2 regions of the Croceicoccus naphthovorans genome follow, and region 2 is predicted to be linked to the other one. Evidence: riboswitches for the same ligand, from Rfam matches in the RefSeq annotation. Region 2 holds a riboswitch; the other holds the start of a gene.

Region 1 (11,380 bases), 460 kb from region 2:
CCAGTCCCCCCGGTGGCGTTTCGTCACTATCGCGCGGGTTACATCCCGTGCATCATCAACTGGCCGCGCACCGCGCCGCCGGGATATTCCGCATTGTGGACGTTGACATAGTAGTCGGCTGGCGACGCCAGCATCGCGGCCAGCAAGTCGGCATCGACATCGGCGCAACCCTCTGCCTTGCCCGTGGCGGGCGCCTCAAGCGGCACGGCGACCGGCCCGTTCGCCCCGGCGGGCGCGGTGTGGATGTGCGCCATGGTGGCGGCGTCGATCTTGTTGACCATCAGGCGATAGCAAAGCTGGCCGTCCTTCACCCATCCCATGAACTGCCCGCGACCATCGGGATCGCCTTCCGGCACCTCGTTCGCGCCCAGCAGGCCGGTCATCAGCATCTGCGAATGCCCGTCGGCCTTGGCGGGCATCTCCTCGTGATGACCCGCAAGCGCGGGTGTGGCCACAAGCGCGGCGGCGATGGCGATGGCGGACTTGTTCATGATGCGACTCCTTCTCCGATACGAAGACAGCGTATCATGCCCAGCGGCGAACCTCTACTCCGCCGCCTCGCGCCCCATCTCCATGCCCAAAACCGGCAGGCCCAGCATGGGCGCAAGGTATTGCCCGGTAAAGCTGCGCGGGTTCTGTGCCACGTCCTCCGGCGTGCCCTCACCCACGATCTCGCCCCCGCGCACCCCGCCTTCGGGGCCAAGGTCAAGGATCCAGTCGGCGGTCTTGATCACGTCGAGGTTGTGTTCGATCACCACCACGCTGTTCCCCTGCTCCACCAAGCGGTGCAGCACTTCCAGCAGCTTGCGCACATCTTCGAAATGCAGGCCCGTCGTCGGCTCATCCAGGATATAGAGCGTCTGCCCCGTCGACCGGCGCGACAGTTCCTTGGCCAGCTTCACCCGCTGCGCCTCACCCCCTGAAAGCGTCGTCGCCTGCTGGCCGACCTTGACGTAGCCGAGGCCGACTTCGTTCAGCATGTGCATCTTGTCGCGGATCGGGGGGACGGCCTTGAAGAACTCTTCCGCGTCCTCGATCGTCATGTCCAGCACGTCGGCGATGGACAGGCCCTTGAACTTCACCTCCAGCGTTTCGCGGTTATAGCGTTTGCCGTGGCATTCCTCGCACGTGACGTAAACGTCGGGCAGGAAGTGCATCTCGATCTTGATCAGCCCGTCGCCCTGGCACGCCTCACACCGGCCGCCCTTGACGTTGAAGCTGAATCGCCCCGGTTTGTACCCGCGCGCCTGCGATTCCGGCAGGCCGGCGAACCAGTCGCGGATGTTGGTGAAGGCGCCGGTATACGTGGCGGGATTCGACCGCGGGGTGCGGCCGATGGGCGACTGGTCGATCTCGATCACCTTGTCGCAATGTTCAAGGCCGGTGATCTTGTCATGCGCCCCCGCCACCACGCGCGCGCCGTTCAACGTCCGCGCGGCCCCGGCGTGAAGCGTGTCGATGGTAAAGCTCGACTTGCCCGAGCCGGACACGCCGGTGATGCAGGTGAACGTGCCCAGCGGGATCGACGCGGTCACGTCCTTCAGGTTGTTCGCCCGCGCGCCATGTACGGTGATGGCCTTGCCGTTACCCTTGCGCCGCTTCTTCGGCACCTCGATCTCGCGCGTGCCGTTCAGGTAAGCGGCGGTCAGCGACGCTTTCGACTTCAGCACCTGCTTCAGCGTGCCCTGCGCGACGACTTCGCCGCCATGCACGCCCGCGCCGGGGCCAAGGTCCACCACGTGGTCCGCCGCGCGGATCGCGTCCTCGTCATGTTCAACGACGATGACGGTATTGCCCAGATCGCGCAAACGCTTCAGCGTTTCGAGCAGCCGATCATTGTCGCGCTGATGCAGACCGATCGACGGTTCGTCCAGCACGTAGAGCACACCCGACAGGCCCGAACCGATCTGGCTGGCAAGGCGGATACGCTGGCTCTCACCGCCCGACAGCGTGCCCGACGTCCGGTCGAGATTCAGGTAATCCAGCCCCACGTTGTCCAAGAAGCCCAGCCGCTCGTTGATCTCTTTCAGGATTGCCTTGGCAATCTGGTTCTGCGTGTCGTTCAACTGTTCGGGCAGCGCGAGGAACCAGTCCTTCGCATCGGACACGCTCATCTTGGTGGGCGTCGCGATGTCGGTCGCCCCAAAAACACTCGGGATCTTCACCGCCAGCGCCTTTTCGTTGAGGCGCTTGCCATCGCACACCTCGCACGGCTGCGCGGTCTGGTACTTGCCCAGTTCCTCGCGCATCCACGCGGACTCGGTCTGGAGCATCCGGCGGTTGAGGTTGCCGATCACCCCTTCGAACGGTTTCTTGACCGTGTATTCCTTGCGCCCGTCCTTGAAGGTCAGCGGGATCGCGCGGCCCTTGGTGCCGTAGAGGATGATCTCGCGGATTTCCTTGTCGAAATCCTCCCACGGGGTCGTCAGGTCGAATTCGTATTCGCGCGCCAGACTGGCCAAGACCTGCATGTAATAGGGCGACGGTGGGTTGGACTTCGCCCAAGGCACGACCGCGCCTTTCTTCAGGCTCAGGGCCTCGTTCGGCACCACCAGTTGCGGATCGAACAGCAGCTTTTCGCCCAGCCCGTCACAGGCCGCACAGGCCCCTTGCGGCGCGTTGAACGAGAACAGGCGCGGTTCGACTTCCTCAATGGTGAAGCCGGAAACCGGGCAGGCGAACTTTTCGCTGAACACGATGCGGTTGGCGGGGATGCCTGCCCCCTTCATCTGGCCGCCGGTTACGTTCGCGCCCTTGGCCTCATCCTCACGCCCCGGCACGACGCCATCGGCCAGATCGACATAGGCCAGCCCCTCGGCCAGTTTCAGCGCCTGTTCGAACGAATCCGCCAGCCGCGTCTCAATCCCCGGCTTTACCGCGATCCGGTCGACCACGACCTCGATGTCGTGCTTGTATTTCTTGTCGAGCGCAGGGGCTTCCTCGATCAGGTACATCTCGCCGTCGATGCGCACGCGCTGGAACCCGGCCTTTTGCCACTCGGCCAGTTCCTTACGGTACTCGCCCTTGCGCCCGCGCACGACGGGGGCCAGCAGATAGAGCCGCGTGCCTTCGGGCAGCGCCATGACCCGGTCGACCATGTTCGACACCGTCTGCGCCTCGATCGGCAAGCCGGTTGCGGGGCTGTAGGGCACGCCGACACGCGCCCAGAGCAGGCGCATGTAGTCGTAGATCTCGGTCACCGTCGCCACGGTGGAGCGCGGGTTGCGGCTGGTGGTCTTCTGCTCGATAGAGATCGCGGGGCTCAGGCCGTCGATATGCTCCACATCGGGCTTCTGCATCATCTCGAGGAACTGGCGTGCATAAGCGCTCAGGCTCTCGACATAACGGCGCTGCCCCTCGGCATAGATCGTGTCGAAGGCAAGGCTGGACTTGCCGCTGCCCGACAGGCCGGTGATCACGATCAGCGCATCGCGCGGCAGATCGATGTCGATGCCTTTAAGGTTATGCTCGCGCGCGCCGCGCACCTTGATTTCGGTCAGCACAGGACAAGCCTGTGCTTTGGGATCGTGGTGAGTCTCATATGGCGAATGTGTTCCGCAAATGTTCCGCGCCGTCAAGCGCCACCGTGGGCTTGTCCGCCCCAAGATGAGCGATGTGGGGCGGATGGGGCGGATTGCAACGGGGGGTTGAGTTGACCGGCGGCAGATAGCGACCCCATTGCGGACATGTCGCAAATCGCGGGTTCAATGATTGGAAGCAAAGTCGTCGAGGTCTATCGATGGACAGCGATCCATGCCGGCAGAGGTCTCATCAACGGACAATCTGCGATCACCATCAACATCCATGCAGTCGAACGTGGCGAGCGGCCCGGCGAGCAATTCCTCAAGTGTGAGGTAGCCGTCATGGTTGGTATCTTGGCTGGTGTAAAAGCCGAGTATTGCTTGCCGCTGCGTCTGCAGATCGACGACCGTTTCAACAGTAGACGTATCGTTCAGCGGTCGTTGGAAAGCTTCGTCCACCATGTTTGCCATTTCGGAGCGGCTTAGCTTATTGTCGCCATCCTGATCCCAATATTCCACGGTCTTAATGTAACCAGAGATTGCCGCTTCGCGAGTGTTTTCGGCTGGTACCTTGGCGGCGCAAGCAGCCGCACAGGCTAGCCATACGGCCGAAAAAGGAAGGATCAGGTTCATCTGTTCAGAATATCAGAGCCACGACGTCGCACAACGTCAGTTTTCCACCCTAATTCCTGACATTCCAGCATTCCGCTAATCTCAGCAAATGTCCCACCGCCTCTTCATCGCCATCCGCCCACCAGAACCGGTCATCGACGCCATGATCGACGTGATGGACGGCATCGAGAACGCCCGCTGGCAGGATGAGGCGCAGTTGCACCTGACGCTGCGCTATGTGGGCGAAGTCGATACCCCCACCGCCAACGACATCGCCGATGCGCTGGGCCGCATACGTTTCGCACCGTTCGACCTGACCTATCGCGGCGTCGGGCATTTCGAGCGGAGTCATTGGCCCAGCGCCGTCTGGGCTGGCGTGGTGCCCTCGCCCGGACTCGACACGCTGGCCAAGAAGGTGGAGCGGGCCTGCGTTTCTGCCGGGTGCGCGCCCGAAACGCGGCGGTTTACGCCGCATGTCACGCTGGCGCGGCTTAACCGCAGCAGCGGCCCGGTGGGCGACTGGATGGCCCGGCACGGCGACTTTGCCTGTGCGCCGGTGCGGGTCGATCATTTCACTCTCTACGAAAGCACGCTGTCGCACAGCGGATCGCACTATGATCCGGTGGTGCGGTTCAGCCTTGCTTGAGGTCAACGTCGGCGACCAGCCCTTCGCGATAGTGGCAGGTGTAGCGCAGCACATAGACCGCATCGCGCATCGACACGATGGCCTCCTGCGCAAACCGGGCGCAAGATGCGCGGCAGGCCTCGGGGGACCATGTCGTATCCTGCATCATGATGATGTTCTGCACATAGTCGTTGGTCAGCCGGAACGTGCAGTCCAGCGCGGCGCGCTTGCGGATGTCGGTGACGTTCGGACGCTGCGCCGGTTCCGCGGCAAATGCGGGGGCGGCAAGGCCCGGCATAAAGGCCGCCAGCAGGATAAACGCGCGTTTCACCGGGCCTGTTTAGCCGCAGCAGGGCCGCCGCATCAAATGACAATCAGCGCCCGTTCCCCCGGTGACCCTGTCCAGGACACTTCGACCTGCCAGACGCGGGCGATCAGGTCGGGGGCCAGCGCCTTGTCCGGCGGGCCGTCGGCGGCGATGCGGCCCCGGTCCAGCACCACCACCCGGTCGGCATGGTTCATCGCGGCGGCAAGGTCGTGCAGCACGACGACGACACCGCGACCACGCTCCGCCTCTGCGCGCAATTGCCGGATCAGGCGGCGCTGGTGCGCAAGGTCCAGACTGGCGAGCGGCTCGTCCGCCAGCATCCAGCGCGGATCGCCCGCCAGCACCCGCGCCATCGCGGCCCGCGCCTTCTCTCCGCCCGACAATTGCGAGACGGGACGGTGGGCCAGCTGCTCAAGCTCCATCGCATGGATAGCCTCGGCCACGGCGGCGGCATCGGCCTCTCGTGTAGCCCACGCTGGGCGCCCCGGCACCGACCGCCACGGCAATCGGCCCAACCCGACGAGCGTTTCGACCGAGATGTCCCACGCGACGTCCGCCTGTTGCGGCAAATAGCCCAAGGTCCGCGCCCGTTCGCGCGGCGGGATCGCGGCGATGGCGCGGCCATCCAGTTCGGCCGTGCCGCTCTCCTCTGGCAACAACCCCGCCAATGCCGAGAGCAGACTGGACTTGCCCGCCCCGTTCGGCCCGCAGATCGCCGTCAGCTTTCCGGGTTCGATGGCCAGCGTCGCGCCTTCTACCACCATGCGCCGCCCGCGCCGGATCGACAGATCGTTCGCTGCCAGCATCACGCCAGCTCCCGCCGCAAGCGCAGCAGCAGCGCAAGGAAGAACGGCGCGCCCAGCAGCGACAGCGCAATGCCCAGTCTGAGCTCGCTCGCCATCGGCAAGACGCGGCACAGGGTATCGGCCAACAGCACCAGCAACGCACCGGCCAAGGCACTGGGCACGATCAGGGTGGACGGGCGGCGGTCGGTAAACGGACGCACCAGATGCGGCACCATCAGGCCGACGAAGCCGATGATGCCCGCCACCGCCACACCCGCCCCGATGACCAGCCCGATGCCGATCACGATCCACCATTGCAGCCGCTTCGCCTCTACCCCCAGCGACAGCGCCGCTGCCTCGCCCAATGTCAGGGCATCGAGCGAAGCCCCGGTGCGCCACAGCACCGCCAGACCCGCGAAAGTGAGCGGCGCGGCAATCCAGACGTCGGCCCAGCTACGGTCGGTCAGCGCGCCCATCAGCCACGTCACGATCTCGCTGGTGGCAAAAGGATTGGGCGAGAGCGAGATGGCAAGGCTGGTCAAGGTGCCCGCAAGGCTGGCGATCATCAGGCCCGCCAATGTAAACAGTGCGATACCGCCGGTCCGCCCGGCGATCAGCGCCAACAACGCCATCGCGCCCCCGGCCCCGACCAGCGCGAAACCGGGCAGAACGAAGGGCACGCTGGCAAGGCCGAGAAACAGCGCCATGACCGCGCCGAATGCCGCGCCGGGCGCAATGCCGAACAGGCCGGGATCGGCCAGCGGGTTGCGCAAGTATCCCTGCATCGCCGCGCCTGCGCCGCCCAGCCCCGCGCCGATGATCAGCGCCAACACCCCGCGCGGCAGGCGCAGTTCCATCAGGATCGTCGTCGCGTTCGGCACCGGATCGGCCCAAGGCGCGATCCACACCCGCCCCGCCAACAGCGACAGCGGAAGGACCAGCGCGATGCCCACCAGGAGAATGAGCGAGAGCCGCTTCATCGCAGCTCTCGCCAAATTTCAGCCAGCCGCCCCGCCGCTTGCGGGATCGTCGGCCCGCCGCACCATGTGAGGCGCGTGTCGAACGGTTCGGTCCGGTCCGCCAGCACCGCCAGTGCCGGGTGCGACTGCATCCGCCCCGCGCCCGCGTTCAGCACGACCGAAGGCGGATCGGCCAGCACATCCTCCAGCGGGACGACAGCACCCTGACCCAGCCCGCGTCCGACCGAGAAGTTGGTGAAACCGGTATGCGCCAGCAGGTCCGACACCAGCGTCGCCTCCCCCGGCACCAGTCCGCCCGCTTGCCAGATCAGCGCGGGCACCGGCTTTTCCGGCCCGGAAGGATCGGGGGCGGCATCGGCCAGCGCCGCATCGATCCGCGCCACCAGCGCCTCGCCCGCGTCTTGCCGACCGGCCAGCGCGGCGAGTTCGCGGACTTGCGCGCGGGCGTCCTCCACCGAAGCGATCGACCCGATCTTCACGACGCGCAGGCCCATGCGCCGCAGCGCCTGTTCGGTCGCGGGCGGCAGGAACGTGCCCGCCACCACCACATCCGGGGCCAGCGCGGCAATTTCCTCAGCGGCACCCGATGTCGCCGGAAACCTTCGCGCCAATGCCACATCCATCGAGGCACTGTCGGGATCGTGGCTGTAGTGCGAAACGGCCATCAGCCGCTCTGGCGCGACTTCGGCCAATATCGCGTCGGCGCAGGGATTGAGCGAGACGATCCCGGTTTCTTTTGGGTGTGGCCCCTCAGCGGGCATCGTCTCGCTCGTGGCAGGCGCGCAGGCGGTCAGCAGGATCGCTGCCAAAGCCCCCGTCGCGCCCACCTGTTTCGTCATGACCCGCTCACATCCGGAACCTTATCCCCGCATAGGCGCTGCGCCCCGCGGTCGCATAGCCCGCCGCCGTCTGATAGCCGCTGTCGAACAGGTTCTCGATCCTTCCAAACGCTTCTACCGGCCCGAACGGCAGCGATGCGCGCAAGTCGACCGTGGCGAACCCGTCCAGTTCGGTCGTGTTGTTGATGTTCTCGTAGCTATCGCCGACCAGCCGCGCGTCGGCACCCAGCGAGAGCAACCACGGCGTCTGCCAGTCGATCCACGCGGCCAGCGCATGGCGCGGGCGGCGACCCAAGTCGTTGCCCTCCGTAAAGCCATCGGGCGTGCGGTCCACCGCCTTGACGTAGCTATAGCTGGCCCCGGTCTGCAGCGTCGCCGATGGGCTGGCAGCCAGTTCCACCTCGAATCCCTCGGCGCGCGCGCGCGAGGTATTGTCGTAGTAGCCATAGGGCCGCGTGGCGCATAGCCCATCGGTAATGCCGAAGCATGAGGCAAAGCCGATCAGGTTGCGGCTGTCGCGGCGAAAGGCCGACAATGCGATAAACAGCGGCCCGCCGCGACTGCCCTTCTCGATCCCGATGTCATAGGCGCGGCTGGTTTCCGGCTGAACGTCCGGGTTCCCATAGTCGGAGAACAACTGGTACAGCGACGGCGCCTTGAAACCTTCGCCATAAGACGCGCGCAGGCGTACGTCGGAAACCAGATTGACCGTGCCGTTCGCGCCGAACGACCATTCGTCGCCAAAGCGCGAGTGATCGTCATAACGCACGCCCGCCGCAACCGAAGCCGCTTCGCCATACCAGCCAAGCAGCGCGTGGCCGCTGGTGGTGTTGGCCTTGGCATCGTCGCCGAAGGTGGTGTCGAACCGGGTCCATTCGCGATCCGCCCCGAAATCGAGCGCGACCTGCCCCGCCGGCGTGATCCGGCCGAACAATTCGGCCCGCTCGGAACGGCCTTTGTAGGCGTACTGGAATGCCTCGTCCTGCGCCGCGTCGTAATAACGCCGCCGCGTGTCCGAAAGCGCATAGCCCGCATCCAGCGTCAGCAGGTCGGTCGCATAGTGCAGCCCGGTGCGGCCCGAATACTGGCGCGTGCGCGAATAGTCTTCGGTATCGGCAAGGACATAGTCGGGCGCGGGAAACCCATCGAACTCGGTCCGCCCGTTGGCAAAGCGCCCGTTGGCAACAATCGCCAGCTCCGGCGTCAGGTCGTACCGCGCCCGCCCTGTCAGCTGCCACTGGCGGAACCCGTCATCCTCGGTGCCCGATGCCGCGCGGCTGAACCCGTCGGTGTCATAATACGATCCGGCCAGCCCTGCGGCGAGCGGGCCTTGCACCGTGCCCGCCGACAGCGTGGCGTATTTCGTATCGTCGCTGCCATACTCCAGCGATCCGGCCACGCCGTTATCGATCCGTGTAACGACGTTCATCACGCCCGAAATTGCGTCCGATCCCCAGACGACCGAATTCGACCCGCGCAGCAACTCGATCCGCTCGACATTGCCCGCCAGCAGGTTGCCGAAGTCGAACTGGTTGCCGATGTCGGACGCATCGTTGACGCGCACGCCGTCGATCAGGACCAGCAGGTCGTCCGCTTCACCGCCGCGCACGCGCACGCCGGTCAGAGAGCCCGGACCGCCCTCGCGGCTCTGCGTCACGCCCGGCAGGCGCGACAGCACGCGGGTCAGGTCGGGGCCCTGAATGCTCTCGATCTCGTCAAGGTCGACGACGCTGACCGGCTGGCCGGTGCTGTCGATCGACAGCGGCAACCCGGTGGCGACGACGACGATGGCATCGGACCCGCCCGACGCCGGGGGCGCGGGTTGGGCATATTCGATCTCTTGCGCCAAAGCAGGCTGGGCAAGTACGGTGGAACTCAACAGAAGCAAAATAGTACGCAAGGGGAACCTCCCATATGAACGACACGCGTCGCTCATGCGGGAAAGGCACACCATGCGCCCGTCTCGCTGCCCCCGGTACACCCCGCCCGCTGGCTCGAACGACCGGTATGGGCAGGTCTCCTGGCTTCCGGGTCGGGACCGTTGCTTCGCCTTCCCGGTTACCCAGTGGCACTTGAAGCACGGCTCGCCGGTTACAGTTGCGGGGGCAGCGCCGGATTGGCAGGATGTTTCCTGCGCACCGGCTTCCCTCTTCGTGCCTCGTCCCTTTCGGAAGTCGGCAACCCTTACCGTCGCGGCGGCCATTAGGTGCATTGCGGCAAACTGGCAAGCCTGCCTGTAAACGCCCCACTATTGCTATTGCGAACTGATTGCAAAGATAGTTAGCAATACCGACTTTTTGCCGGTTGCAATCCCGGTTTCACGGGCCTAGGGCCGACCACCGAAACGGGGCATGCGGTCCTTGCGGGCAATCCGTGTGCCATGACTATCAAGTTCACCCATCGCCCGCAGCGCGACAGGAGGAACAGGTTAAGATGGCACGCAAGAAGATCGCCCTGATCGGTAGCGGCATGATCGGCGGCACGCTCGCCCATCTGGCGGCGAAAAAGGAAATGGGCGACATCGTCCTGTTCGACATTGCCGAGGGCATGCCCCAGGGCAAGGCGCTCGACCTTTCGCAGTGCGGCCCGATCGAAGGTTTCGACGCAAACATCACCGGCACGAACGATTATGCCGACATCGCGGGTGCAGACGTCATCATCGTCACCGCCGGCGTGCCGCGTAAACCGGGCATGAGCCGCGACGACCTGCTGGGCATCAACCTGAAGGTCATGAAGTCGGTCGGCGAAGGCATCAAGGCCCACGCACCCGACGCGTTCGTCATCTGCATCACCAACCCCCTCGACGCGATGGTCTGGGCACTGCGCGAATTCAGCGGGTTGCCGCACAACAAGGTCGTCGGCATGGCCGGCGTGCTGGACTCGGCCCGCTTCGCCACCTTCCTTGCATGGGAATTCGGCGTTTCGGTGAAGGACGTGAACGCCTTCGTGCTGGGCGGCCACGGCGACACGATGGTCCCTGTCCTGTCCTATTCCACGATCAGCGGCATTCCCGTCACCGACCTCGTCAAGATGGGCAAGTCGACCGACGCGAAGCTGGACGAAATCGTGCAGCGCACCCGTTCGGGCGGCGGCGAAATCGTCGGCCTGCTCAAGACCGGTTCGGCCTATTACGCCCCGGCCACCAGCGCCATCGCGATGGCCGAAGCCTACCTTGGCGACCAGAAGCGCATCCTGCCCTGCGCCGCGCACCTGACCGGTGAATACGGCGTCGACGGTCTCTATGTCGGCGTACCCGCCGTGATCGGTGCCGACGGCATCGAACAGGTCGTGGAAATCGAACTGAACGACGAAGAAAAGGGCAACCTTCAGGTTTCCGTCGATGCGGTCAAGGAACTGCTCGAAGCCTGCAAAGGCATCGACGGCTCGCTGGCCTGATCGTCGCCCCGACAATAGTATAGTCTTTCCGGCCGCCCCGGCGCCTATTCGGTAATCCGGTGCGGCCACCCTCCCTCAGGAGAGCGATTTATGTCCATTCTCGTAGACAAGAATACCAAGGTCATCACCCAGGGCATGACCGGCAAGACCGGCAGCTTCCACACCGAAGCGGCGCTGGCCTACGGCACGCAGATGGTTGCGGGCGTGACCCCCGGCAAGGGCGGCACCACCCACCTCGACCTGCCGCAGTACGACACCGTGCACGAGGCGAAGGCCGCCACGGGCGCGACCGCC
Region 2 (11,380 bases):
CCGGTGAACCTGCACCTTCGACGATTACCAGATCGCAGCGCGCGCAAAGGCGGGCATGACTTTCCATTACAGCGCCCAGCAGATGCCCGCGCGCTTCGCGAAATGACGAAGAGCCCAAGGTGCCGCGCACCTGCCCATGCACCACGACTTGCGATGTTCGGTCTGCCTGCGGCTTCAGCAGGACGGGATTCATGTCGACATGTGGCTTAACGCGCGCGGCGAACGCCTGCAGCGCCTGTGCGCGTCCGATCTCTCCCCCCTCGGGCGTCACTGCGGCGTTGTTGGACATGTTTTGCGGTTTGAACGGTAGGACCGATATTCCGCGATTGGCCAAGGCCCGGCATAGCCCCGCGACCAGCACCGTTTTCCCGACATCGGACCCCGTGCCCTGCAACATCAACCCGGCCATGCCGATACTCCTGCGATGATCCAGAGCAGCGCACATGCCCTGACATAGATACCGATTGCCTTACGCAGATGCCGGGCGCCTGCCTGCAAGCCTTGGCCTATGACGGGCCTCTCGTAGCGGACGCCGTCGTAGCTGATCGGCCCGGCCAGCGTTATGCCCAGCGCTCCCGCCATGGCCGCTTCGGGCCATCCGGCGTTGGGCGATGCGTGCTTGCCACGATCGCGGTGCATTATGCGCCAGCCGCCGCCACCGCCCAGACAGATGAGGGCGCCTGCGATGCGGGCAGGCAGCCAGTTTGCCAGATCGTCGCACTTTGCCGCGGCCCAGCCGAAGTCACGCCACGGTTCCTCGATATGTCCGATGAGGCTGTCTGCGGTGCTGAGGGCCTTGAAAGCCCAGATGCCCGGCAGTCCCAGCAACGCCAGCCAGATCAGGGGCGCGACCACACCATCGCAAAAGCTTTCGGCAAGGCTTTCGATTGCGGCACGCGATACGGCCGCCTCGTCCAGTTCGGCGGTGTCACGCCCCACGATATTCGCGACGGCACACCGTGCTCGCTCAAGGTCGCCGTTCTCAAGCGCGACAAGAACAAGCCGGACATGATCCAGCAGGCTGCGTTGTGCGATTGCCGGAAAGACGAGGATCGCAGTAGCGAGCCAACTGTAGGAACCTAAAATGTATGCTGCGATCAGTTCGGATACCCATGCTCCGGCGCCTGCAAACCCCATGACCAGCACGAGCGTCGCTGCACCGCCGATGCGGCGCATGTTTGGCGTGCCATGCGGCTTGTTCCATCGACGCGCCCCCGCGTCGATCACGCGGGCAAATGCTCCCACCGGATGGCCTATGCGCCGATAGAGCCATGCGGGCCACCCTAATGCTGCATCAAGCGCCATTGCCGTGAATGCCACCGGTTCAGCCATGGGCCAGCACCGTGTGGACACGATCCAGAGCCGTGCGATCGGCAGGGATGCCGAAGCGGAGCCAATGATCGTTATCGCAAAACGGGCGGGTCAGAATCTGGTGGCGCGCAAACCGTTCGAACAGCTCGCCGGCCCGTTCCGTTTCGACCAGTCTGAATAGCGGAGAGCCGCCAGTCGGCACAAGCCCGTGTGCCAACAGGACTTCGTCCAGAGCCCTTGCTCGCAGCGGAAGATTTGCACGTGTCGCGGCGATCCAACCACGATCCGCATAAGCCTTGGTCCCTATCTCGATCGCGGGAGCCGAGATCGGCCATTCTCCCAGAAGGTGCCGAAGCACGGCGGTAATAGGCGGAGGCGCGATGGCGAAGCCAAGCCGGACGCCAGCAAGCCCGAAAAACTTGCCGAACGAACGCATGACGACAAGATTTCGCTCATTGCTCACGAGACCGGCCACGCTCGTATCCGGTGCAGGGTCGGCAAATGCCTCGTCAACGATGAGCCATCCGGCCATTGCCTCCTGATCGCCGAGCCATTTGCGCAGCGTCTCGTGCTCCACGACGCGACCGTCCGGATTGTTGGGATTGGCTGTCAGCAGGGCGTCTGCCTTGCTCTCGCAATGGCCGATCTGGCCCGGTTTGCTGACTGCAAAGACTTCTGCATGGGTGCGATAGCAAGGCGGCAGATATCGGCCCGGAAGATCGATAAGGTTTCCAAGCAGGCGCAAGCCGATTTCGCTGCCCGGAACCGCGCAGCACAGCGCCGGATCAACGCCGAAGTACCGGGCCGCGACCTCCTCCAGTCGGGCGAGAGACGATGGTGCGGGCAAGGCCTGCCAATCGAACCGCAGAGGCTCTGGCATTGGCCAGGCTACGGGATTGATCCCGGTCGACAGATCGAGCCACGGCAGGTCGCCATCCCCAAATTGCGCACGCGCGTCATCAAGCCTGCCACCGTGCCAGCGGAACCCATCGTTCATGACATTGCCACCCATGCCAGCAGCAGGGTCGTCTCCACAATCTCGATCCCAGCGCCGTGGCTATCGCCCGAGATGCCACCAAGGCGGGATCGGCACCACAATGCCCAAGCTCCGATGGCGGGAATTGCGACCACCAGCGAAGGTAGATACCAAGCCATTGCCGCGGCAAGTACGCTCCAGATAGCAAGGTGATGCCAACCTGTGGCGGCGGCGAACATCGTGCCCATTCCCTTGTGAAGAGGCGGCAGCAGCAGTGCCCAGGCGAGCGGACCGATCCTTGCCGCGCAGCAGATCGCGGGCAGAACCCAAAGGCCGCCGCGTTCGGCAATCAGGGACAGCAGGATCAGCTTGGCCACAAGCTGCATTGTGATGGCAACGACACCGAAGCTGCCGACATGCGGATCGGCCATGACAGCCGACAGGCGCGTCGGGTCCTTGTGCGAGGCCCCGGCCGCGTCGGCCACGTCAGCCAGACCGTCCAGATGCAGCGAGCCGGTGATCGCGGCCCACGCGGCAACTCCCAGAAGAGCGGCAAGCAACGGTTCGACCGACTGGCCCGCGAAAGCTGCGCCCCAGACGACTGCGCCGATGACCGCGCCCGTCACAGGAAACCACCGCATTGCAGCGCCGGCGTCATGGGTATTCGCACTGACCGCGGGCAGCGGTATGCGGGTCATGAACTGAAAGGCGATGACGAGAGATTTCACGTTCGCAGTCCCGTCACCTGTCCCGACAGCGGCGCGCCCGCGTCATCTTCGCGCCAGATTCGCGCCAGATACGCAGGGAGACGACGGCACCGTATGGCAGGTCGAACGCCCATACACCGCGATGATCAAGGCCCGTCAGAACCGATATGGCCGCTCGCATGGCACCGCCATGCGTGACCACGAGGGTCGATCCGCCGATCGCGGAAATCGCGGAAGAAACCCTCTCTTTGAGCTCGCCCCATCTCTCTCCGCTGGGCGGCGGGTTGGCATCGGGGTCGGACCAAAAGCTTTGCAACTGGCCCTGTTCAATCGCGGCCGGATCCAGCCCGTCCCACGCACCGAAGTGGAGCTCGCGCCAGCGCGGATCCAATGCGAACGCGATGCCGCGGGCTCGTGCGATGGCAGCTGCTCCGGCTTTGGCCCTTTCGAGATCGGAGGTTGCGACCGCATCGAAGTGCAGCGCCTTCGACCGGGAAACCAAAAATGCCTGGGAGCCGGGCACGGCCGGTTCGTCGCCATGACCAAGCAAAAGCCCCGGTCGCAGCGGCGGACCGTGGCGCATGAGATGAAGTTTAAGCGAAGTCATGGCACACCGGCCACGGCCGCCTCGGCAAAAGTCGCCATCCGGTCATGCGCCGAAAGCGCGGATCTTACGATCTGGGCGGCAACCGCTGCACCGGATCCTTCGCCCAGCCGCATGTCCAGCGCGAGCAGGGGTTGGAGGCGCAAGGCAGCAAGCAAGCGGCCATGCGCACCTTCGCCGGATTGATGTGCGGCAAGGCAATGATCGACGATCCCCGGTACTTCGCGTGCCAACGGGGCAATGGCCGAACATGCAATGAACCCGTCAAGCATGACCGGAATCCGCTTCTGTCGCGCGGCCAGCATAGCACCGGCCATGGCCACGATCTCGCGTCCTCCCAACCGCCGCAGAGCTTCGAAAGCGCTGGTGCAATGCTGCTCGTGCAGGACCAGCGCTCTGGCCACCAGATGCCGTTTGCGAGCAAACGTAGCGTCGTCGACGCCCGTGCCCCTCCCGACCCAGGATGCCGCGCCGCCGCCGAAACTGGCCGCGCAAAGCGCCGCGGCGGGAGTCGTGTTGCCGATGCCCATTTCGCCGGGCAAAAGCAGATCGCATTCACCGGAAACGGCTGCCGCGCCGCTGTTCAGCGCATCCAGGCATTCCCCTTCGGACATCGCCGGACCATACGAGATGTCAGCCGTGGGGCGGTTAAGATCGAGCGCGATGACGTCTAGGCTCGCGCCGCAGGCGTGGGTCAGCGCATTGATTGCAGCCCCTCCGTCTCTGAAGTTGGCTACCATTTGCTCGGTGACTTCTGGCGGAAAGGCGCTGATCCCCTGCACGGCGCAGCCATGGTTGCCCGCGAATATCACCGCTGCGATCCGGTCGGCCCTGGGGCGCGGATTGCCCTGCCACTGCGCCATGAAAACGGCGATCTCTTCCAGCCGACCCAGCGAACCGGCGGGCTTAGTCAGTTGCGCCTGCCGCGCTTCTGCAGCGGCACTGGCGGACAGGTCCGGCGCGGGCAGGCTGTGAAGGGCATCGGTAAAGGCGTCGGCAGTGGCGAAGAAGGTCATGTCACGATTCCCCCTTCGGGAGGAACGCGCACGATGAAGTGTCCCTTCACGCCCTCGGGCCAGTCGGCATAGCGCACCTGCCCTTCGGCGCTGGCGTCGTGGTTCAGGGCATAGTCCAGAATTGCCCGCGCGCTTTCGCCGTCTGGTGCGAAATCGCCAAGCACGTAACCGATCTTGCCGGGCGCGCGAACATGTATGGTGCAATGGCGCGAACAGGCGAAGAGGCAGGCCATTTCCTCGATCGCGATGCGGGCGTAGCGGCTTTCCGCTATTTGCAATTCTCGCAATTGCGCGGCCAGCAATGCACCGCCGCGCTGCCCGCCGTCGTCGTCCCGCCGGTCGGCAGACAGGCGGCACGTGCTGCAAACCACGACCGATGGCCCGTTGCTGGTACGCGCAAGCATCAGAAACGGGCCCTTGCGCCGAGATAGGCGCTGCGGCCCAGCGCGGCGTACCCGCTTGCCGTCGCGTAATCGGTATCGAAAAGGTTCTCGACCCGCCCATAGAGCGAAAGGCTCTCTGCCAATGTCACTTCGGCGCGTAGATCCGTCAGCCAGTAATCGCCGAGCATGATCCCGCCCGACCGGTCGAGGCTCTTGCCCGCGTAACGAAGGGCAAGGGACAACGAATGCCCTGCAGACGCTGCGTAGCCGAGCGCTGCGTTGGCAAGATAGCGCGGAACGCGGGGCAGTTGTTCGCCCTCGCTCGCTCCCACGCTCCGGTCTTCCGCGTCGATCCAGCTGACATTGCCGTTTGCGAAGACCGGGCCGAACTGCGCGGAACCGGCTACTTCCACGCCACGGGCACGGCTGCGGTCGATGTTGGCGTAGTATCCGAACCGTTCCACCTCGGTCCCGGGAATGAAGCACTGCACGGGCGGGGTGCCGGTGGTGGGGCAATAGGCAAAATCGATGAGGTTTTCGCTTTTCCGCTCAAAATAGGTGACGGAAACGAAGGCGCGGTCATTGGCCAGACGCTGCTCGATCCCGGCTTCCCACCCCTTTGCGCGTTCAGGTTGCAGATCCTCCGATCCGTATTGCGTGAACAACTGGTAGAGCGAAGGCGCCTTGAACCCTTCCGAATAATTGCTGCGCACGACGGTGCCACCATCTCCGGGCGCGAAGCTGGCGCCAAGGCTGACAACCGTATTGCCGCCAAACAGCGAATGGTCGTCGTGACGAACGCCGCCTTCGGCCGTGAACCCTTGCGCCGGTGTCACGCGCGCCTGTGCATAGATGCTGTCGATATCGGCTTGTGCACGCGTTGCGCTGACCGGATCGGTAGTATTGCGGGGCGATGCGGTTCGCATCCGCTGTTCCTCCCGCTCCGCTCCGAATGCCACGTCGATGGCATCGGAAATGTCCAGTCCGCCCTGATACTCGTAACGCCGCGTTCGGCCCTGCGCATCGAAGGTTTGTGCGCGGACCGTGCGATCGGGATCGAAATTGTCGCGATCCGTCCGGTTTTCGATGAAGGCGAAGCGGTTGTTGAAGCGCCCGTCCAGAAAGGCCGCTTTCAGCCCGGAATAGGCAGACCATACTTCGGTCAGTCCGTAGGCTCGGCTGTCGCCTGAGAATCCGTCGAAATCATTGCGCCCGCTCGCATAGTATCCGCGCAGGTCGAGCGAAAGGTTCGGCGTGAGCCTTGCCGTCAACGTGCCGCTGCCCGATTGGCGACGGTATCCGTCGCGCTCTGTTCCCGTGTCGCGGGCGGAAATGCCGTCGGTGGTGAACGTGCTGCCCGCGATGCGCCAGTCGATAGCCTTGCTGCGGCCGCCTGCTCCGGCACGGGCGCTCAGCGTATTGCGTGATCCGCCTTCGATCGCAACGCGCCCTTCCAGCGGCGCGTCGGGACGGGCGCTGACGACGTTAACGACGCCCCCGATGGCATTGCTTCCCCACAGTACCGACTGCGGACCGCGCAGGATTTCTATCCGTTCGATGTCGTCGGCAAAAAGGCCGCCGAAATCGGCGCCGCCGTCCGTGGTGGAGGCATCGGAAAGGCGCATGCCGTCGATGACCAGAACGCTGTGCCCCGCATCGGCACCGCGCACGCGCAGTGACGTGGCCGCACCATAGCCGCCGTTGCGGGACATGCTGATGCCGGGGGTGCGGACCAGAATGTCGGTAATGGAAATTGGCTGTTCAGCCTCGATCTCATCAAGGTCGAGCACGGTTACAGACGATGCGACACGGTCGATTTCCACCGGCATGCGAAGCGCGGCTACGACGATTTCGTCCGAAGCCGTGTCTGCCTGAGCGGCAGGTGTAATCGAAAGTCCGGCGGCGATGGCCGGGATGGTCAGGAAACGGTATTCGGGCATGAACAATCCCCACAAGTGACAAGACGCCACGCGCGGATCGCACCGGGGGAACAGCCTTTACGCAGCACGCACAGGCCATCCCGCCCGGCACGCGCCGCGCGAGGCAATGGCTGTCGTTTCGCGAGGGAACTTCCCCGTTCGGCCGGCACACCCTGTCCGGACGAAGAACGACGGCGTCAGGCAGGTCTCCTGGCTTGCGGGTCGATGCCGGTTCGGCCGCCTTCTCGGGGCTTTTGAAACCCCAATGGCATGAAGGCCGATGGCTCTCCGCTCACAGTTGCAGGGGCAGCCGCGGTCTTGAACCGCGTTCCCTTTGAATCCCCTTGCGGGGAACCTGTCGCTTGGCGCGGCGGGTAGGCGAGCGAATGCGATATGACAAGCCACTTATGCTTGCATGGCGCGCGCGCCGCGCCTATCGACAGGCGCGTAACGGGTGCCCGCAAGGGCTTAATCGGGAAGTCCGGCAGGGTGGTTCAGGTCATCCGCATCCGGCACTGCTCCCGCAACTGTGACTGGTGAGCGTTTCGCCATTATGCCATTGGAAAGAAGCATTTCTTTCCGAGAAGGCGGTGATTTCGCGTTGAACCGGTAAGTCAGGAAACCGGCCCGTTGCCGTCGTTCTTCGCCCGGGCGGGATGTACCGGACGAACTAGGGGCCGATCCCTTGCTGGACGACACGTGTGTGTGCGTTGAAAGGGAGGGCCGCGTCATTCGGCACTCGCAAAGAATGTTGCGCGCCACGATTTGTCGTCGTGGCCTTTCCGTCCCGTCGCTTTGCGCGGCGGGCAACGCATCGTTGTATCCGAAATGGAGATCGATGATGACTGCCTTGCTTACCCAATCCGCGCCGCGCCCTGCCATCCGGCGGTTCGATGCGATACTGTTCGCCGTCCTCGCCACCGTGATGCTGGCGACGCGGCCCCATTCGCTCAGCGAATATATCCACCTTCCAGAGACCAGTCTCGCAAGCTTTCTTGTGGCTGGTTTCTACATTCGCTCGCACCTTGCTTTCCCCGCGCTCTTCGCACTGGGTTTCGCGATCGACGTCGTGACGATCAACCTGATGGGCGGTTCGGACTTCTGCTTTACCGCTGCCTACTGGATGCTGCTGCCCGCTTATGGCGTAATGTGGATGGCCGGCCGGTTCGGCGCCGCTCGCATCGGCATTACCCCGGCTCGCTTGCCTGCGCTGATTGCAATCCTGTGCGGTGCGGCGCTGATATCCAACGCGTTTTCCAGCGGCGGTTTCTATGCGTTGAGCGGCCACTTCCCCGATGCAACCATCGCAGGCTGGCTGCCGCGGCTAGAGCGGTATTTCCCCGGCACGCTTATTGCCACGCTGAGCTGGGCGGGCATCGCGGCGGTCGCGCACATCATGGCCGAGAGGCTGGCTGGATGGACCGTTCCGGACAGCAGCCGGTGACCGGCGCCGACAAGAACGCGATCAACCTCCGTCACAAGACCCGCACCGCAAAACACAAGCAGGTCGTGGACAAGCGAATCGCCGCAGCCAAGGTCGACAAGGGCTTGCTCCTCGTCATCACCGGGAACGGAAAGGGCAAGTCATCCTCTGCGTTCGGCATGGTGGCCCGCACTTTAGGCTATGGCCTCAAGGCCGCGGTGTTCCAGTTCATCAAGGGCAAGGAGGAAGTGGGCGAGCGCGCATACTTCGTCCGTGATCCGAACATGCGCTGGGAACGCTGCGGTGAAGGATTCACCTGGGAAACGCAGGATCGGGACCGCGACATCAGCGCCGCACGAGCCGGTTGGGAAAAGGCGAAAGAGGCTCTGGCCGATCCGACAGTCCATCTCGTCGTGCTCGACGAACAGACCTACCTGGTGAATTACCGCTACCTATCCTTGGAAGAGATCATGCCCGCGATAGAGGCGCGCCCGGCGATGCAGCATGTCGTCATCACCGGGCGCGCCGCGCATGACGTGTTCGTCGAAGCCGCCGATACGGTCAGCGCAATCCGCGATGTGAAGCACGCCTTCCGGGCAGGAGTAAAAGCCCAGCAGGGCATCGATCTGTGAGCGGGGCGGTGCAATGTCCTGCACTGCTGGTCGCGGCAACAGCATCAGGTCAGGGCAAGACGACGGTCACCGCTGCGTTGGCCCGTCGTTATCGCAATGCCGGGCTGCGGGTGCGCGTCTTCAAATGCGGGCCTGATTTTCTGGACCCCAAGATTCTTGAGCAGGCTAGCGGACACGCTGTCTACCAGCTCGACCTCTTTATGGTTGGCGAGGATGAGTGCCGACGCCTCCTATTCGAAGCGGCGAACGAGGCCGATATCCTTCTGGTCGAAGGGGTCATGGGCCTATTCGACGGTGATCCATCGAGTGCGGATATCGCCGCGCGCTTCGGCTTGCCAGTTCTGGCCGTCATCGACGCTTCGGCCATGGCTCAGACTTTCGGTGCAATCGTACACGGGTTGAGCGAATACCGCGACGACGTCCACGTCCATGCCGTGATTGCCAACAAGGTGGCAGGCAGCAGACATGCCGATATGCTCCGAGAGAGCATGTCGAAGACTGTGCAGTGGTTGGGCGCGATAGAACGCGACGCCGTCCCTGTCGTGCCATCCCGGCATCTGGGACTTCTGATGCCACGTGAGATCGAAGATATCGACCAACGCCTAGACGATTGCGCCGAAGCGTTACCGGCGAGCGTAGATACTCTTCCACCGCCTGCGACATTCGAGGGCGGTCTATCCCACAGTTGGTTCGGCAACGAGTTAAAGGGGGTGCGCATCGCTATCGCCCGCGACGCATGTTTTGCCTTTATCTACCCCGACAACGTGAACCTACTGGTTGAGTTGGGGGCGGATTTATACTTCTTTTCTCCGCTGGCGGACGACAGGGTGCCAGAGTGCGATGCAATCTGGCTGCCCGGCGGGTATCCGGAATTGCATGGCGAAACCTTGTCGGCAAATCACGGATGGCAACGTGATCTTCAGCGACACCATGCGCAGGGAAAGCCGATCTTGGCTGAATGCGGCGGCATGATAGTCTGCACTGAGGAACTGGTGACCGTGGAGGGGACCAAGCATCCGATGATTGGCATCATGCCGGGCCGTGCAATTATGCAGAGGCGGCTGAGCGGTCTAGGCCTTCAGGAACTCACGCTACCCCATGCCAAGCTTCGCGGGCACAGCTTTCACTATTCGCGGCTAAAGACAAATCTTGATCCCTTCACTCATTCGCGCAATCCGAACGGTGGTCGTGACGAGGCAGTGTACCGCCATGGGTCGCTTTTAAGCAGCTATATTCATCTTTATTTCCGATCCGATCCGGCGGTGATGGCTGAGATGTTCTCCGGGCGCTTTTGCGCCCCATGATCTCGCACGTTCCTTGGTCGAAATCCATGCCCGAAAGCTGCCGTTCGTTCACGATTGAGCTGGTGGCAATTTTGCGCCTCCACTCCGGTTGTTCTGCCTCGCGGCCCATTTTCTGAAAGGCGGACATCAGGTTCGCTGAGCCTTGAGCACCGGCGCAGATAGCTTGTCCGGGCTGATCCGGGGCAGCTAGCAACCTGCCTTCGCCTACTCGCCCAATTTTCCCCAAAGAGGTGCGTTGTCGGCATAGCCAGCGGAGCCGAGCGGTGAGGATTCCCTCTCGGCGACACTGTGAGAGGCGGTCCTCATGCGCGATGTCCTGGCCGAAGAAGAATTTTCAAACTGGTTTGCACGGTTCCTTCCGGATCCCTTTGCCCGCCATCTCGCGTGTTTGCACACGCCGGCGGATTTGAGCGATCGAACCGATGGGCGGCTGGCGCATCTGGATGGTCTCAACCTGTCGCGAGCATTGGCTGGCGACATTCGCCCGCCTGGCATTGGAGCTTGACGATGAGGCCCCTTTACCCAGCGATAGTCGTGGCAACTTGAATTCGCCAAGATCGCGAGCCAGAATGCGCTTGCCGGCTTGGCACTTCTGAAAGGGACGGGATGCGACCGCTTGATCGGGCTACGAAATGAGCGGACCGCCATCAGTAAGTGACGGCGAGTCCGTGCGGCGGCTTAATATCAATCTTCTATATCCGCTCGATGCAATCCTCCATGCCCCGACTTTAACAGAAGCCGGCCGCCGCGTACGGCTTAGCCAGTCGGCGATGAGCCATGCGCTCCGCCGCCTGCGAGAACATTTCAGCGACGACCTTGTCATCCATGCGGGCGGCGAACAGCAACTCACCCCGCTTGGCCTCGCGCTCAAAGGTGAGGTACGACGAGTGCTACGAGACGTAGATGGGGTATTCAATTACGCGCTGTCCTTCGATCCGCTAACAAGTTTGGGCACTGTCACCGTTGCCGCTTCGGATGTCGTGGAGCAGATGTTGTTAGGGCCGGTCGTCCGACGGCTGCTGGCCGCTGCCCCCGGTCTTTCGGTCGACGTCATTCCACTCGATTTGTCGGCACCCCATCAAGCGCTCAATCGAGGGGCCGACCT

The links. Region 2 has a riboswitch for cobalamin ahead of AB433_RS08315 (TonB-dependent receptor plug domain-containing protein). Riboswitches for the same ligand answer to the same signal wherever they lie in the genome.
Region 1: linked by a shared signal. The riboswitch ahead of AB433_RS05925 (TonB-dependent receptor plug domain-containing protein) and the one ahead of AB433_RS08315 (TonB-dependent receptor plug domain-containing protein) in region 2 are both predicted to bind cobalamin.

The regions. Positions count from the first base shown of each region.
Region 1 is NZ_CP011770.1:1,167,371-1,178,750, reverse strand. It holds gene AB433_RS05965 (CHRD domain-containing protein) at 39-491, opposite strand; gene uvrA (excinuclease ABC subunit UvrA) at 546-3,503, opposite strand; gene AB433_RS05955 (EF-hand domain-containing protein) at 3,705-4,154, opposite strand; gene thpR (RNA 2',3'-cyclic phosphodiesterase) at 4,243-4,779, shown strand; gene AB433_RS05945 (hypothetical protein) at 4,766-5,089, opposite strand; gene AB433_RS05940 (ABC transporter ATP-binding protein) at 5,122-5,892, opposite strand; gene AB433_RS05935 (FecCD family ABC transporter permease) at 5,892-6,851, opposite strand; gene AB433_RS05930 (ABC transporter substrate-binding protein) at 6,848-7,690, opposite strand; gene AB433_RS05925 (TonB-dependent receptor plug domain-containing protein) at 7,698-9,569, opposite strand; cobalamin riboswitch at 9,684-9,891, opposite strand; gene mdh (malate dehydrogenase) at 10,124-11,086, shown strand; gene sucD (succinate--CoA ligase subunit alpha) at 11,177-11,380, shown strand, end outside.
Region 2 is NZ_CP011770.1:1,626,246-1,637,625, reverse strand. It holds gene AB433_RS08350 (cobyric acid synthase) at 1-409, opposite strand, end outside; gene cbiB (adenosylcobinamide-phosphate synthase CbiB) at 397-1,332, opposite strand; gene AB433_RS08340 (threonine-phosphate decarboxylase) at 1,325-2,308, opposite strand; gene cobS (adenosylcobinamide-GDP ribazoletransferase) at 2,305-3,015, opposite strand; gene AB433_RS08330 (histidine phosphatase family protein) at 3,029-3,601, opposite strand; gene cobT (nicotinate-nucleotide--dimethylbenzimidazole phosphoribosyltransferase) at 3,598-4,614, opposite strand; gene AB433_RS08320 (DUF1636 domain-containing protein) at 4,611-5,018, opposite strand; gene AB433_RS08315 (TonB-dependent receptor plug domain-containing protein) at 5,018-6,937, opposite strand; cobalamin riboswitch at 7,100-7,290, opposite strand; cobalamin riboswitch at 7,352-7,561, shown strand; gene AB433_RS08310 (hypothetical protein) at 7,758-8,360, shown strand; gene cobO (cob(I)yrinic acid a,c-diamide adenosyltransferase) at 8,333-8,971, shown strand; gene AB433_RS08300 (cobyrinic acid a,c-diamide synthase CobB) at 8,968-10,275, shown strand; gene AB433_RS08295 (DUF2891 family protein) at 10,580-10,780, shown strand; gene AB433_RS19450 (LysR family transcriptional regulator) at 10,908-11,380, shown strand, end outside.